DNA from 3 places in the Aquincola sp. J276 genome. Region 2 is predicted to be linked to each of the others. Evidence: predicted binding sites of a transcription regulator. Region 2 holds the regulator's gene; each other region holds the start of a gene.

Region 1 (5,475 bases), 550 kb from region 2:
ACGCGGGTGTCGTCGTGCAGGTTGCGCGCGATCTCCACCATCTGCTGGTGGCCGATGCCCAGGCGCGAGACCGGCGTCCACGGGTCGAGGTCGTCCAGGCCGATGCGGGCCAGCTGCAAGCGCGCACGCCGGGCCATCTCGCCGCGCTTCAACCAGCCGGCGGTGTGCGGCATCGCGCCCAGCAGCAGGTTCTCGGCCACGGTGAGCGTGGGCACCAGGCCCAGCTCCTGCAGCACCATGCGCACGCCGTGCCGCTCGGCATCGCGGCGCGAGGCGGGTGCGTAGGGCTGGCCGTCGAGCGTCATCCGCCCGCGGGTGGGATCGACCAGCCCGCAGACGATCTTCGACAGCGTGCTCTTGCCGGCACCGTTCTCGCCGGTGAGCGCCAGCACCTCGCCGCGCTGCAGCGAGAGGCTGACGCCGTCCAGCACGGTGGCGGCGTAGTCCTTGCCGATGCCTTCCAGCACCAGCAGCCGCGTGCGCTCCATGGCCTGCGTGCCTTCGCGGCTTACTTGCTGTCCTTGGTGACCAGCACCACGTCGGTCTTCACCTCTTCGGGCATCTGGGCCTGCGGTGTCTTGTCGGCCAGGGCCTTGAGCGCGGTCTCGATGCCGAACACGGCCTGCTTGGCGGCGTACTGGTCGGCGGTGGCGAGCACCCGGCCGTCCTTCAGCATCGGCTTGATCGCGCTGATGTTGTCGTAGCCCACCACGGCCACCTTGCCGGTCTTGCCGGCGGCCTTGACGGCGGCCACGGCGCCCAGGGCCATGCTGTCGTTGCCGGCGAGCAGGGCCTTCAGGTCGGGGTGCTCGCGCATCATGCCGGCGGCCACGGTGTTGCCCTTGTCGATCTCCCACTGGCCCGACTGCACGCCCACCACGGTGATGCCCGCGGCCTTCATCGCGTCCTGGTAGCCCAGCGTGCGCTGCTGCGCATTGAAGGTGGTGGACACGCCTTCGATGATGCCCACCTTGTCGCCGGACTTCAGCGTCTTGGCCAGCGCATCGCCCACCAGCTTGGCGCCGGCACGGTTGTCGGGGCCGACGAAGGGCACCTTGATGCCCTTTTCCTTCAGCGCGGCGGTATCGAAGCGGTTGTCGATGTTGACCACCAGCACGCCCTTGTCGATGGCGTTCTTGATGGCCGGCACCAGGGCCTTGCTGTCGGCCGGCGCGATCACCAGCGCATCGACCTTCTGCGCCACCATCTGCTCGACCATGCGGATCTGCGCGGCGGTGTCGGTCTCGTCCTTGATGCCGTTGGCCACCAGGGTGTACTTGCCCGAGTTTTCCTTCTGGTGGGCCTTGGCGCCTTGCTCCATGGTCAGGAAGAACTCGTTGGCCAGCGACTTCATCACCAGCGCGACCTTGGGCTTGTCGGCGGCGTGGGCGGCCGGCAGCAGCGCGGCCGACAGCACCAGCGCCGCGGAGGCGCCGAACACCTGCGCGCAGCGGCGGCGGGTGAAGAGGGAAGCAGCAGCGGACGGAATGCGTGAGGTCATGTCTTGTCTCCTGAGTCGGGATGAGCGGTGCCGTACTGTCGTGCGCCTGTGGGCCGGCGGCGTGCAGTCTAGTACGCGCAAACGTTTGCGCAAACGTTTGCGCACCGACCTTTTGCTCCTTGTTTTCCCTAGTGCCACGGCCTTGCTGTCCCAGGTGGGAGGTGCACCGGGCTCGCTGCCGCATCGAGTGCACGTCCGTGCAGTCGAGGCGGCTTTGGCTCCGCGCAGAAGCCTCTCTGCGCCCGGAAGCGCACAAGCCTACTCAGCGATGCCCGACAGGAAGAACCTGATCACCCCCTTGGCCGCGAAGCCCACCAGCCCCAGGCCGAGCCCCAGCAGCAGCACGAAGGTACCGAAGCGGCCGGCCTTGGATTCGCGGGCCAGGTTCAGGATGATGAACACCATGTAGAGCATGAAGGCGCCGAGGCCGAAGGTCATGCCGAACCATGCGAACTGCTCTTCGCTGTAGCCGAACATGTCAGGCGTGCTCCACGGAGCCGGCGGGCACCACCAGGTCCCGATAGGCATGCCAGCTGGCATGTGCCAGCCAGGGCGCGACGAATACCAGCCCCAGCAGCAACGGCAGCATGCCCAGCACCGTCAGTGCGGTCAGCAGCACCGCCCACAGGGCCATTGGCACCGGGTTCTCCAGCACCACCCGCCAGCTGGTGAGCACCGCGCCCAGCACGCCCACGCGGCGGTCCAGCAGCAGCGGCATGGCCACCACGCTGGAGGCGAAGACCGGCGCGGCCAGCAGCGCGCCCAGCGCGACCCAGGCCTCGAACACATGGCCGTGCTCTGCCAGCACCACATGGCGCAGGAAGTCCATCGGGTTGTTGACCGGATACGGCGACAGCCCGGTGATCAGCCCGGCGGAGGTGACCACCCAGCCGGTGCCGGCAAAGGCCAGCAGCACGCCGAACACCACCAGCCGGCCGTCGTCGGGATACCAGGCGCGCATGGCCGTGGCCAGGGCCGCGGGCTCGCCATGCTCCAGCGCGCGGCTGATGGCATACAGGCCCGTGGCCAGCAGCGGACCCACCAGCAGGAAGCCGGTGAAGGCCCCGGTGAGCAGCCAGAAGTGCCGGTGTGCCACCAGGGCCAGCACGATGCCGAAGACGGCCAGCGCCAGCCCGTGCAGCAGGCCGGGCAGGGGGCAGCGTCGAAGGTCGCGCCAGCCCAATGCCAGCCAGCGCAACGGTTGCAGGACCGGCACCGGGCGCACGCCCAGGCGTCGGGAGTCTTGGAGGGCGCGGGGCGCGAGCGGTCGGGTCATCCGCCATGCTGGCATGCAGCGGCCGGGGCGGGCTTGATGCGCGTCATGCCAAAGCCAACCGGTGTGGGGACTGTCTTACACGGCACTGCGGCGTGTGCTTCTGGCCCTCGCGCGCGGGCGCTCCTAAGCTCCCTGCATCACTTTCAAGGAGACCTGCATGAACACCCTTCAACGTGGCGCGATCCTGGTGGCTGGCCTGGTGACGGCGGCCTTGGCCACTGGCTGCTCCAGCATGAGCGACTGCCAGAAGGGCACCGCTGTGGGCGCCGGCGTAGGCGGCGTCGCCGGCTCGGTGCTCAGCGGCGGCAGCACCGCCGGCACCGTGGGCGGTGCGGTGGTGGGTGGCGTGCTGGGCGCCGGCGGCCGCTGCAGCTGATCGCGCAGGCTAGGAACGCCGGCGCGTGCTGGCCATGTAGGTGTCGAACGGCTGCTCGCAGAACTGCTGCCACAGCAGCTGTTCGTCCCTGAACTTAGACCAGTGCGCGTGGATCTTGCGGAAGGCCGGGCTTTTCTCGGCCAGCTCCTGGTAGAGCTGCCCGGCCGCGGTGAAGCTTGCATCCATCACCGGCTTCGGAAAGGCGCGCAGCTGCGCACCGCCGCTGACCAGCCGCTTGAGCGCCGCCGGGTTGCCGATGTCGTACTTGGCGGTGCTCCACTGGTTGGCCTCGGCCGAGGCCGCCTTCACCGCCGCCTGGTAGGCAGCGGGCAGCGCCGCCCAGGCCTTCTGGTTGATGAACAGCGGCAGCGTGGCCGAGCCCTCCCACCAGCCCGGGTAGTAGTAGAACTTGGCCACCTTGTGCAGGCCCAGTTTCTCGTCGTCGTAAGGGCCCACGAACTCGGCCGCGTCGATCACGCCTTTTTCCAGTGACGGGTAGAGGTCGCCCGCGGCCAGCTGCTGCGGCACCACGCCCAGCTTGGACAGCACCATGCCGCCCAGCCCGCCGATGCGGAACTTCAGGCCCTTGAGGTCGTCGACCGTCTTGATCTCCTTGCGGTACCAGCCGGCCATCTGGGCGCCGGTGTTGCCGATGGGCAGGTGGTACAGGCCGAAGCCGGCATAGAACTCGTTGAGCACGTCGTTGCCGCCGCCCTCGTACAGCCAGGCGTTCTGGCCGCGGGTGTTCAGGCCGAAGGGCATCGCTGTGCCGAAGCCGAAGGCGGGGTCGCGGCCGATGTAGAAGTAGCTGGCGCTGTGGCCGGCTTCCACGGTGCCGTCCATCACCGCGTCCAGCACCTGCAGCGGCGGCACCAGCTCGCCGGCGCCGTGCAGGCTGATCCTGAAGCGGCCGTCGGTCAGCTCGGCCACGCGCTTGACGGCGAGGTCCACCGCACCGTAGATGGTGTCCAGCGTCTTCGGATAGCTGCTGGCCAGGCGCCAGCGGATCTCGGGGTGCTGGCCCTGGGCCAGCGCCGGTGCGGCCAGCGAGGCGGCGGTGGTGGCGCCGAGGGCGCTGCGGGTGATGAACTTCCTGCGTTGCATGCGGGGGTCTCCTGTGTTGTTGGACTAGACGCAGCGGGCGCCATCGACCTCGATGCACACGCCCGAGATGAACGAGGCCTCGTCGCTGGCCAGGTACAGCGCGGCATTGGCCACATCCAGCGCGGTGCTGAAGCGCCCGAGCGGGATGGTGGCCAGGAACCTGGCGCGTCGGGCCTCGTCCACCGGGCCGCCGGCAAACTCCGCCGACAGCGCGGTATCGGGGTTGAACACCGGGTTGATGCAGTTGACCCGGATGTTGTCCGGGCCCAGCTCGGCCGCCATCGACTTGCTGGTGGTGATCACCGCGCCCTTCGATCCGTTGTACCAGGTCAGGCCCGGCCGCGGCCGCACGCCGGCGGTGGAGGCGATGTTGATGATGCTGCCGCCGCCTTGGCCGCGCATCACCGGCACCGCATGCAGCGCGGAGAGGTAGATGCTCTTGACGTTGATGGCGTAGAGCCTGTCGAAGTCTTCCTCGCTCACTTCCAGCATCGGCCGGTTGCGGTGCGTCCAGCCGGCGTTGTTCACCATCACGTCGAGCCGGCCGAAGGCCTGCACCGCGGCGGCCACCAGCGCCTGCATCTCGGCCGTCTTCGTGACGTCGGCCTTCACGAAGGTGGCGCTGCCGCCTTCGGCCACGATGGCCTCGCACACCCGGCGGCCGGCCGCCTCGTTCACGTCGTTGACCACCACGCGCCCGCCCTCGGCGGCCAGGCGCCGCGCGATGCCTTCGCCGATGCCACCGCCCGAACCGGTGACGATGATGGACTTGCCCTGCACACGCATTCGCTGGTCTCCTGCTTGTCTAGTCATGTTGGATGGCCACCGTCTTGAGCACGGTGAAGGCATACAGCGCCTCGAAGCCCTTCTCGCGGCCATGGCCGCTGGCCTTCACGCCGCCGAAGGGCAGCTCCACGCCGCCGCCGGCGCCGTAGTTGTTGACGAACACCTGGCCGGCCCGCACCCGCCGCGCCATGCGCAACTGGCGGCCGCCGTCGCGGGTCCATACGCTGGCCACCAGGCCGTAGGGCGTGCCGTTGGCGATGCGCACCGCGTCGTCCTCGGTGTCGAAGGGCAGGGCGGCCAGCACCGGGCCGAACACCTCCTGCTGCGCCAGCCGGTGGCCGGGCGGCACGTCGCGCAGCAGCGTGGGCACCTGGTAGAAACCGCCGGCCGGCACGCCAGGCTCGATGCGGCCCTGGGCCACGATCGGCAGGC
Region 2 (5,475 bases):
GCTTCACCCTGGAGTGATCAGGCCAGGCACCAGGCCACGGCGCGGCTGATCAGCCCGCCGGCCAGCACCCAGGCCGAGGAAGCCGCCACCGCCGCACCGGCCAGCCGCACCGGCCAGCCTCGGGCGAGCGCGCCTGCGCCGGCCACGGCCTGGCCGCCTCCGGCGCCGCCGGCCAGCCGCAGCCACAGCGCGGGCGCCAGCCACAGCACCGGCCCCGCGCCCAGCCAGAAGGCGGCCATTACCGAGGCGCCTCGCAGCGGGCCATTGGCCAGGGCAGCCAGCAGCAGCGCGCTCTGCAGCATGCCGCAGGGCAAGGCCACCCAGGCGACGCCGATGCCGGCCTTGCGCACCGGCCCGCGCATGCGCTGCCAGCCGTCCGGCGTGCGCCCCGACAGGCGGCCCCAGAAGGCCGGCAGGCGGCCGGTGGCCAGGAGCCACAGGCCCCACACCAGCAGCGCCGCATGCAGGGCGCTCCACAGCGGCTGCAGCATTGGCGCCATCTGCGCCCAGCGCCCCAGCGCGCCCATGCTGGCCGCCACCACCGCGCCCGCGGCGGCATAGCCCGCCAGGCGTCCGGCATGCAGCGCCACCGCATCGCCGCGGCCGCCGCGGCTGAGGGCGGCGCAGGCGCTGCCGCACATCAGGCCGCAGTGCGGCGAGCTGGCGAAGCCCAGCGCCAGTGCGCCGGCGATGAGGGCGCCGCTGCTCATCAGATCACCCGCGAGAAGCGCTCCCGCTGGCGGTCGGACTGCAGGTGGCGGTCGAACACCATGGCGATGGCGCGCACCACGTACCAGCCGGCGGGCGTGATCTGGATGGCGTCCGGGCCCAGCTCCACCAGGCCGGCTTCGGCCAGCGGTTGCAGCCGGGAGATTTCCTCGCGGAAGTGCTGCGGCACCGAGATCAGGTGCGAAAGTTCGATGGACTCGAACTCCAGCCGGCCCTGGCACATCAGCGCCATGATCACGGCGCGGCGCAGCAGGTCGTCGCGGCTGAGCGCCAGGCCGCGCTCCACCGCGAAGCGTCCCTGCGCCAGCGCGTCGTACCAGCCCTGCAGGTCCTTCGCGTTCTGGCTGTAGGAAGCGCCGATGCGGCTGATGGCCGAGGGCCCGAGGCCGATCAGGTCGCAGTCCGGCTGCGTGCTGTAGCCCTGGAAGTTGCGGTGCAGCCGGCCCTGCCGCTTGGCGATGGCCAGCGGGTCGGTGGGCCGGGCGAAGTGGTCCATGCCGATGTACACGTAGCCTGCGTCCAGGAACTGCGCCACCGCGCCTTCCAGCATCAGCACCCGGTCGGCGGCCGGTGGCAGCTCGGCGGCATGGATGCGCCGCTGCGGCTTGAAGCGTGCAGGCAGGTGGGCATAGGCATAGAGCGCGATGCGGTCGGGCTGGAGTTCGATCACCTGCGCGATGGTGGTGGCCACGCTGAGCTGGGTCTGCTGCGGCAGGCCGTAGATCAGGTCGACGTTGATGGAATTGAAGCCCAGCGCGCGGGCCGACTGCATCAGGCCGCGCACCATCTCCAGCGGCTGCACCCGGTGCACCGCCTGCTGCACGCGGGCGTCGAAGTCCTGCACGCCGAAGCTCAGCCGGTTGAAGCCCATGCCGCGCAGTGCGGCCAGGCGCTGCGCGTCCACGGTGCGCGGGTCGATCTCGATGGACAGCTCCGCCCCCGGCACGATGCGGAAGTGCGCGCGCAGCAGGTCCATCAGCTGCGCCAGTTCCTCGTCGTTCAGGAAGGTGGGCGAGCCACCGCCCAGGTGCACCTGCGAGACCGCCTGGCCGCGCCCCAGCGCATCCGAATGCAGCGCCACCTCGGCGGCCAGGGCCTGCAGAAAGGGCACTGCGCGCTCATGCCGGCGGGTGATGACCTTGTTGCAGGCGCAGTAATAGCAGACCGATTCGCAGAACGGCACGTGCACGTAGATCGACAGCGGCTGGCCCCCGCCCACGCTGGCTTCCGAGCGCAGCCGCAGCGCATTGGCATGGGCATCAGCGCCGAAAGCTTCAATAAAGCGATCAGCCGTAGGATAGGAGGTGTACCGTGGCCCCGGCACGTCGAATCGGCGCAGCAACTCGGTGTCCAGGGGGCGGTGCGAAGAGTGGTACCGATCGCGTTCATCGCATTCAACTTTGCCGGAGGACCGGCCTGGCGTGCTTGATGTGGCGCAACTGCCTGCGAGGGCGGGCGCGCAACAATCCTTGACTGAGCTCAACCAGGACGGCTAAGCAGTGAATAGCCCCACACCTACCATTCGCATCGAGCCACTCAAGGTGGCTTGCTCCAGTTGCAACCTGCGTGAGCTGTGTCTGCCGCTGGGCCTTTCTCAACCCGACCTGGAGCGCCTGGACACCCTGGTGGATGCGCGCCGCAACGTGCCGCGTGGCGCGGCGCTGTTCCGCACCGGCGATGCCTTCCATTCGCTCTACGCGGTGCGCACCGGCTTCTTCAAGACCTGCGTGTCGGCCGAGGACGGCCGCGACCAGGTCACCGGCTTCCAGATGGCCGGCGAGCTGCTGGGGCTGGACGGCATCAGCACCGACCGCCACAACTGCGATGCTGTGGCGCTGGAGGACTCGCAGGTGTGCGTGATCCCGTTCAGCGAGCTGGAGAACCTGTCGCGCGAGTTCACCGACCTGCAGCGGCAGTTCCACAAGATCATGAGCCGCGAGATCGTTCGCGACCACGGCGTGATGCTGCTGCTGGGCAGCATGCGGGCCGAGGAGCGGCTGGCCGCCTTCCTGCTCAACCTCACGCAGCGGCTGCAGTCGCGCGGCTTCTCGGCCTCGGCCCTGGTGCTGCGCATGACGCGCGAGGAGATCGGCAGCTACCTGGGCCTGAAGCTGGAGACAGTCAGCCGCACCTTCTCCAAGTTCCAGGAGGAAGGGCTGCTGGAGGTCAAGCAGCGCCATATCCGCATCGCCGATCAGGAAGGCCTGCGCAAGCTGGTCAACGCGTCGACCTGCTGAGCACCGGCTCGCCCAGCAGCTGGGTGATGGCGCCGGCGGTGGCGATCACCGCCCAGAAGATCAGGAAGGTGACGGTGTAGACCGCGCTGTGGCTCCAGCCGATCGGCTCGTGGCCGAACCAGGTGAGCGAGGCGGGGTCGACCACCGCGAACACCAGCATCTCCAGCACGCCGGCCATCACGAAGGCCGGCCAGCCGATCAGCACGGCGCGCAGCGCGAAGCTCACGGCCGGGCCTCGGGCTCGGCGGGCGCCTGCCGCGGCGCCGGGGCCGGTGCCGGCGTGTCCACCGTGAGCTGCGTGACGGCGCGCGGAATGGCCGAAGGCGCCACCACCGGGTCGGCGCCGCGCACCGCGATCACCGCGGTGGCGATGCCGGCCACCACCACCGCGGCGGGGCCGCCCACCACGAGCCATACGGCGGGCACGCGCCACCAGGGCATCACGGGTTGCACATCGAGCGATTTCATGACGGGTCCTCGGGCGCCTGTTTCAGCGCGGAACGACGAAGGTGGACTTCTCGGTGACGTCGGCCGGCAGGCTGCCTGGCTCGGACACCACCTGGAAGCGGAGAGGATGCGCGCCGCTGCCCAGCGACTGCGCGGCCTGCGGCGGCAGCTGCACCTGCAGCACGAACCAGCGGGCCTCGGCGGGCTGCAGCACCAGTGGCGCATGCTCGGCCAGCTGCGCGCCTTCGATGCCGCTGACCGCCAGCCGGTAGCGCTGCACCTCGCTGCTGGCGTTCATCAGCTGCAGCCGGTAGACGTTCTCGATGCGGCCTTCGTCGACGATGCGCGCCAGCGAGGCACGGTCGCGCACCACGTCCACCTTCAGTGGCGAGCGCTGCATCAGGCTGACGATGAACGCGCCGGAGATCAGCAGCAGCACCGCGCCATACACCAGCACCCGCGGCCGCGCGATGCGGCGCAGCAGCTGGCCGGGCGCCTGCACGTCCAGCGCCATCGCGTTCTGGGTGGCATAGCGGATCAGTCCGCGCGGCTGGTGCATCTTGTCCATCACGCCGTTGCAGGCGTCGATGCAGGCGGTGCAGGCGATGCATTCGTACTGCAGGCCGTTGCGGATGTCGATGCCGGTGGGGCATACCTGCACGCACAGGCCGCAGTCGATGCAGTCGCCCACGCCCAGGCTGGCCTTGTCGGCATCGCGGCCGCGCTTGCCACGCGGCTCGCCGCGCTTCTCGTCGTAGCTGACGATCAGCGTGTCATGGTCGAACATCGCGCTCTGGAAGCGGGCATAGGGGCACATGTACTTGCACACCTGCTCGCGCATGAAGCCGGCGTTGCCATAGGTGGCGAAGCCGTAGAACAGCACCCAGAACCACTCCCACGGCCCGAAGGTCAGCGTGAAGGCCTCGGCCCACAGCGTGCGGATGGGCGTGAAGTAGCCGACGAAGGTGAAGCCCGTCCACAGCGCGATGGCCAGCCAGATGGCGTGCTTGCCGCCCTTGCGCCACAGCTTCTCGACGTTCCAGCGGCCGGCATCGAGCTTCATGCGGGCGCCGCGCTCGCCCTCCAGCCGGTGCTCCACCCACAGGAAGATCTCGGTGTAGACCGTCTGCGGACAGGCATAGCCGCACCACAGCCGCCCGCCCACCGCGGTGAAGAAGAACAGCGCATAGGCGCTGAGGATCAGCAGCCCGGTGAGGTAGATGAAGTCCTGCGGATACAGGATCAGGTCGAAGATGTAGAAGCGCCGCGCCGCCAGGTCGAACAGCACCGCCGGGCGGCCCTCCCAGCGCAGCCAGGGCAGGCCGTAGAACAGGATCTGCGTGAACCACACCATGGCCCAGCGCCATGACGCGAACCAGCCCTTGACCGAACGCGGATAGACCTTCTTCTGGGACTCGTACAGCCACACGACACGCGTGGGCTTGGGCTGGGCGGACATGACGGATCAGGGCGCCTTGGCCACCGTGGCAGGCTGCGAGAGGTTCCACACGTAGGCGGCCAGCACGTTGATCTGCTCCGGGCTCAGCCGCGTGCCATGGGCCGGCATCACGTTGGTCTTGCCGTTGGTGATCATCGCGATGATGGCCGCCTCGCCATAGCCGTGCAGCCAGATGCGGTCGCTGAGGTTGGGCGCACCCAGCGCCGGGTTGCCCTGGCCACGCGGGCCGTGGCAGGCCGCGCAGGCGCTGAACTTGTCCTTGCCCAGGTGGGCGGCGATGGCGTCGTGCGGCGCGCCCGACAGGCTCAGCACGTACTGGGCGACGTTGCGCACGTCCTGCGAGCCGCCCACCGCCGCGGCCATCGGCGGCATCATGCCCTGGCGGCCCTGGGTGATGGTCTCGACGATCTTCTCGTGCGAGCCGCCCCACAGCCAGTCGCGGTCCGTCAGGTTGGGGAAGCCCTTGCTGCCGCGGGCATCCGCACCGTGGCAGGTGGCGCAGTTGTTGGCGAACAGCCGCTCGCCGATGCCCATGGCCTGCTCGTTGCGCGCCAGTTCCTCCACCGGCTTGCCGGTGAAGGCCGCATACACCGGGGCCGCGGC
Region 3 (5,475 bases), on a different contig from region 2:
CAGCTGGATCACCATCGAGATCACCGAGACCGACGCCATGGCCGACCTGGCCTCGGTCATCGAGAACACCGGCCGCATCCGCATGCTGGGCTTCAACCTGGCCATCGACGATTTCGGCACCGCCTATTCCAGCTTCTTCCAGCTCTCGCGCATCCCGTTCTCGGAGCTGAAAATCGAGCGCGCCTTCATCCACGGCCTGGAGGCCGACCGCAGCAAGCAGGGCATCGTCAAGGCCTGCGCGATGCTGGGGGCCTCGTTGGACATGCACGTGGTGGCCGAAGGCGTGGAAACCGCCGAGGAGCTGGCGCAGGTGCGCGAGGCCGGCTGCACCGAGGTGCAGGGCTGGTTCGTGGCCCGCCCGATGCCTGCGCCCCACGCGCTGGCCTGGCTGCGCGACCTGCCCGAACAGCGCTTCGCCCTGCCGGGCTGAAGCCGCCGGCGCTTCAGGCCGGCACCCGCCGCAGCACCGCCGCGGCTTCCAGCAGCAGTCCTTCGCACAGCACCGCCGCACGCACCGGATGGCCGGCGCGCAGCGCCAGCTCCACCTCGGTGGCGCGCTCGGTCAGGTGCGCATGGCCGAAGGAGCCGGCGGTGCCGCGCAGCACGTGCACCAGCCGGCCCAGGGCCTGCCAGTCGCTCGCACGCAGCGCATCGCGCATGCCCTGGATCTGCGCCGGCAGGCCGGCGCGGAAGGCCTGGTGCAGCTCGGCCATCTCGGCCTGGAAGGCGGCTTCCTGGGCATCGTCCTCGTAGGCCACGCCCAGGTGCTCGCCGATCACCTGGTAGAAGCGCTCGCGGTCCACGGGCTTGGCCAGCACGTCGTTGCAGCCGGCCTCGTGGTAGCGCTGCACGTCGGCCTTCATCACGTTGGCCGTCAGTGCCACTATGCGGGTCTTGCAGCGGCTGGCGCGCAGCTGGCGGGTGGCGGTCTCGCCGTCCATCACCGGCATCTGCATGTCCATCAGGATCAGGTCGAAGTCCTGGCGCAGCGCCAGCGTCACCGCGTCCTTGCCGTTGGCGGCCACCGTCACCGCCAGGCCGGCCTGGCGCAGGAAGGCGCTGAGCAGGCGCTGGTTGTCCGCACCGTCCTCGGCCAGCAGCACGCGGCCGGCCAGCTCGGGCACGGCGATGGAGGTGATCTCGAAATCACCGCGGCCCCAGTACAGCAGGTCGCCTTCCATCGTCAGCAGCTCGGCGCGCGGCACCGGCGCGGCCAGCGGCATCACCAGCTCGAAGCGGCTGCCCGCCTGCGGCTGGCTCTGCACGCTGATGCGCCCGCCCAGCAGGCCCGCCAGCTGGTGCGAGATGTACAGGCCCAGGCCGGTGCCGCCGAACTTGCGGGTGGTGGTCAGGTCGGCCTGCGAGAAGGGCTGGAACAGCCTCGCCTGCTGCGCCTCGGACATGCCGATGCCGGTGTCCACCACCGCAAAGCGCATGGCGGGCTCCTCGGCGTCGTAGTGCAGCTCCAGCGTCACGCTGCCACGCGGCGTGAACTTGATGGCATTGCTGATGAAGTTCAGCAGGATCTGCTTCAGCCGCACGGGGTCGGTGCGCAGCACCGGCGGCAGCGGCAGGAAGGGCTGCACCTGGAAGGCCAGCGAGCGCTCGGCCGCCCGGCCCGACACCAGCGCATTGATGTCGCGCAGCAGCAGCGGCAGCGGCAGGTCGATCTGCTCCAGGTCCACCTGCTGCGTCTCGATCTTGGCCAGGTCGAGGATGTCGTTGATCACGTCCAGCAGGTGCCGGCCATTGCGGATGATGGTGCGCAGCGCCTCCTCGCGGTCCACCGGGTTGGCCACCGGCTGCATCAGCAGCTCGGCAAAGCCGATGATGGAGGTCAGCGGCGTGCGGATCTCATGGCTCATGTTGGCCAGGAAGGCGCTCTTCGCGCTGCTGGCGGCCAGGGCCTCGTCACGCGCCTGGCGCAGCTCCCCGGTGCGCGCGCGGATGGTTTCCTCCTGCTCGGCCACCACCCGGTCCAGCCGGGCACGGGCCTCGGCCAGCTCGGCCTGCGCCTGCTTGCGGGCGGCGCGCTCCAGTGCCAGGCGGCGCTCCAGCGCCTCCACCAGCGGCTTCAACCGCGGCCTCCGCCGATGATGCGGGCCGGCGCCGCGCGGTGGGCACGCAGCGGCGCGGAAAGGGGCAGGGGCGGAGGTACGGCGGGCACGGTTCGGGACGCGGTGCGCGAGCGCCGCGTTCGAGCTCAGGAAGGCCTGTCATCGGCCCGCCCGGGCCCGACTTGAGCCGGCGCGCCCGCATGCCGGCCCGGTCCGTGAGGCACTCAGCGGCGGCGGGACAGCGCGACCAGCAGCCCGGCGATCACGCCCACCGCGGCGGCCACGCCCACGGCCGCATACGGATGGCTGTGCACCTGCTCGTCCACCAGCCGGGCGGCGCGGCGGGCGCGGTACATCGCCACCTCCTCCAGCTCCTGCAGCTGCTCGCGGCTGCGGGCCAGGCGCGCGGCCAGGCGGTCGCGCAAGGCCTGTGCCTCGGCATCGCCCTGCTTCAGGCCGCCCTTGATCAGCGCATCCGCCTCGTCCACCGCATGGCGCAGCCCTTCGGTGATGCGGTCCTGCATCGCGTGTTCCTGGGAAACGTTGGTCATGTGTGCTCCGGGTGGTGGATGGATGTGCCTGCACTGTAGGCCGTGCCGCCGCGGCTGCACGCCGGCTGCCGTGCCGCGCTTGACCGGCATCAAGGGCTGGCGCCGGCGCGCAATCCACACTGGCCGCCCGCCCTCGGCTGCTGCAGGTGAAAGCCATGTCCTATCAACACATCCTGGTGCCGGTCGACGGCAGCCCCACAGGCTTGCGCGGCCTGGACGAAGCGGTGGCGCTGGCGCGCCTGACCCGGGGGCGCCTGCGGCTGCTGCATGTGGTGGACGAGCTCACCTTCGCCAGCGGCTTCGAGACCGGCACCGCCTTCATGGCCGACGTGGTGCCGCTGATGCGCGAGGCCGGCGAAGCGGTGCTGCGCGAGTCCGCGGCCCGGGTGCAGGCCGCCGGCGTGCCGGTGGATACGGTGCTGTGCGACCGCTTCGCCACCCGCGTGTGCGACGCGGTGGTCACCGAAGCCCGGCAGTGGCCGGCTGATCTCATCGTGCTGGGCACCCATGGCCGGCGCGGCGTGGGCCGGCTGCTGCTGGGCAGCGATGCCGAGCAGGTGCTGCGGCTGGCACCGGTGCCGGTGCTGCTGGTGCGCGCGCTGCCTACCTGAAGAAGAAGACGTTCCCGCGGCGGTACTGCAGGGCCGAGGTCATCGGGCCCCTCCGGGGTCAATGGGACATCAGCACCGGCACCGTCATCGTCAGCAGCAGGCTGCGCGTGGCGCCGCCCAGCATGCTCTCGGCCCAGCGTGCATGGCCGTAGGCGCCCATCACGATGAGGTCGCTGCCGCGGTCGGCCGCGCGGGAGAGCATCGCCTCGCCGATGGGAATGTCGGTGGTCTCCACCGCCACGTCGGCCATCACGCCCTGCCAGGCCAGCCACTGCTGCAGTGACTTCAACCGGTGCTGCGCCGCGGGCGTGTCGTCGGCCATGCCGCCTTCGTTCCACCACACCACCTCCACCGTGCGCGCGCGGCGCAGCAGCGGCAGCGCGTCGGTGAGGGCGCGGGTGGCTTCGCGGCTGTCGTCCCAGGCCACCAGCACCCGCTGGCCCACCGGATCGAAGTGCCCGGCATAGGGCAGCACCAGCGTGGGCCGCGCACTGTAGAGCACCGCCTGCTCGACGATGGCCTGCACCGCCGCATGGCCGCGGACCCGCGGGTCGGCCTGGCTGACGATGGCCAGGTCGCTGCAATGCGCATGGCGCACCAGCGAGGCGGCGGCGTCGTTCTCGTCCACCACCGTCTCGAAGGAAGGCAGGCCAGCGGCGGCGCAGGCCTCGCGCATGCCAGCGGCGGCGGCGTGCGCGCGGCTGCGCATCTCGGTCCAGGCCAGCTCGGTGAGTTCGGCGAAGTTGCCGCCGATCTCGGGCATCACCGGCACGTCGATCAGGCCGGTGGGCGCCAGGCCCACCAGGTGGGCCTCGAAGCTGCGCGCCAGGCGGATGGCCACGTCGATGCGGGCCGCGCACAGCGGGTCCTGGTCGAGCAACACGAGCATGCTGCGGTAGGTCATGGAAGGCTCCTGGTGCGGCGGTGTTGCGGGCATTGTTCGGCGCGGCTGCGGGCGGCTGCTTGATCTGGCGCAAGCAGCGGCGGGGCGTGCCGCGTCGGCCTCAGCGCAGGGCTTGCCAGCGTGCGGCCAGGTCGGCAGGGCAGGGCGGCTGCGTGGTGTCCACCGGCAGGCAGGGCGCGCCTTCGTCGGGCGCCAGCGGCTCGGCCAGCGTGGCCAGCTTTGCCAGCACCGCTTCATCGGCCTCGGAAGGATCGCCGCCGCTGGCCAGGCGGTGGGCGATGCGCCGGCGCAGCACCGGCATCGGCGCCTGGCAGTCGATCAGCGCCACCGGCATGCCCAGCGAGCGGGCCAGCGCGATGAAGCGCAGGCGTTCGTCCCGGCGCAGGAAGGCCGCATCGACGATGACCGGCCAGCCGGCGCGCAGCGCGGTTTCGGCCAGCGCGTGCAGCCGCGCATAGGTGCGGCGGTGCGCGTCGGGCCCGTAGAGGTCCAGGCCGGCGCGGCGAGAGTCGGCCAGCGGACCCAGGCCGTGCAGCCGCTTGCGCTCGACGTCGGAGCGCAGGCGCACCGCGCCGGCGGCCTGCAGCAGGGCTTCGGCCAGCTGGCTCTTGCCGCTGGCCGGCAGGCCGTGCATCAGCGCCAGCCGGGCGTCCTCACCGAAGGCCAGGCGGTGCGCCAGGCCCAGGTAGCCGGCCATGTCGCAGCCTGCGGGGCCGGCCCGGCCCTGCGCAGCCTGCAGCACCGCCACCTGGGCCCGCACCAGCGCGCGGCTGACCAGGTAGAAGCGCAGCAGCGGCAGGCCCTCGTGATCGCCGCCGGCCTGCAGCCAGGCATCGAGGAAGCGCCAGGCCAGCGCCGGTGCGCCATGCGCCAGCAGGTCCATCACCACGAAGGCGATGTCGTGCATCACGTCCACCCAGCGCAGCGCGGGGTCGAAGTCGATGCCGTCGAAGGCGGTGGCGGCGGGCGTGGGGCGATCGAAGGCCAGCAGGTTGGCCAGGTGCAGGTCGCCATGGCCCTCGCGCACGCGGCCGGCCTGCAGGCGAGCCTCGAACTGCGGTGCCAGTGCAGCCAGCTGCTGCCGGAGCCAGGCGCGCAGCGGCGGCCAGTGGCTCACGGTGGCGGCCTGCTCGGCGGCGTCCAGGCCCGCAACCAGCCGGCCCATCACCTCGTTCAGCGCCTGCGGCGTGCCCCAGGGTCCGTCCGCCGGTGCCGCTGCGGCCTCGGCATGAAAGGCCACCAGCCGCGCCGCCAGCGCATCCACATGCGCAGGAAGCAGGGTGCCGGCGGCCACGCGGGTGCTCCACAGCGCCGCGTCGTCGAAGCGGCGCATCTGCACCGCCACGTCCACC

Evidence for each region. Region 2 encodes FNR, which switches genes on or off when oxygen is low (the NO sensors DNR and NnrR bind a similar motif). Its sites were predicted from a motif close to TTGATNNNNATCAA; they were not measured.
Region 1: LRS14_RS03940 (DUF2189 domain-containing protein) is a predicted target of FNR. The motif match lies at 2,811-2,824, and genes of this name have one in related genera.
Region 3: LRS14_RS26955 (universal stress protein) is a predicted target of FNR. The motif match lies at 2,688-2,701, and genes of this name have one in related genera.

The regions. Positions count from the first base shown of each region.
Region 1 covers NZ_JAJONC010000001.1:829,169-834,643, reverse strand. Annotated here, with positions in the region: gene LRS14_RS03955 (sugar ABC transporter ATP-binding protein) at 1-488, opposite strand, end outside; gene LRS14_RS03950 (sugar ABC transporter substrate-binding protein) at 509-1,501, opposite strand; gene LRS14_RS03945 (DUF2788 domain-containing protein) at 1,760-1,978, opposite strand; gene LRS14_RS03940 (DUF2189 domain-containing protein) at 1,980-2,792, opposite strand; gene LRS14_RS03935 (glycine zipper 2TM domain-containing protein) at 2,935-3,153, shown strand; gene LRS14_RS03930 (TRAP transporter substrate-binding protein) at 3,163-4,257, opposite strand; gene LRS14_RS03925 (SDR family oxidoreductase) at 4,282-5,043, opposite strand; gene LRS14_RS03920 (aldehyde dehydrogenase family protein) at 5,063-5,475, opposite strand, start outside.
Region 2 covers NZ_JAJONC010000001.1:280,363-285,837, forward strand. Annotated here, with positions in the region: gene LRS14_RS01330 (dodecin) at 1-17, shown strand, start outside; gene LRS14_RS01335 (sulfite exporter TauE/SafE family protein) at 18-710, opposite strand; gene hemN (oxygen-independent coproporphyrinogen III oxidase) at 710-2,071, opposite strand; gene fnr (fumarate/nitrate reduction transcriptional regulator Fnr) at 2,250-2,966, shown strand; gene LRS14_RS01350 (hypothetical protein) at 2,947-3,192, opposite strand; gene LRS14_RS01355 (hypothetical protein) at 3,189-3,434, opposite strand; gene ccoG (cytochrome c oxidase accessory protein CcoG) at 3,457-4,872, opposite strand; gene ccoP (cytochrome-c oxidase, cbb3-type subunit III) at 4,879-5,475, opposite strand, start outside.
Region 3 covers NZ_JAJONC010000002.1:1,949,704-1,955,178, reverse strand. Annotated here, with positions in the region: gene LRS14_RS26970 (EAL domain-containing protein) at 1-430, shown strand, start outside; gene LRS14_RS26965 (ATP-binding protein) at 444-2,078, opposite strand; gene LRS14_RS26960 (glycine zipper domain-containing protein) at 2,282-2,608, opposite strand; gene LRS14_RS26955 (universal stress protein) at 2,764-3,219, shown strand; gene LRS14_RS26950 (universal stress protein) at 3,278-4,123, opposite strand; gene LRS14_RS26945 (bifunctional aminoglycoside phosphotransferase/ATP-binding protein) at 4,224-5,475, opposite strand, start outside.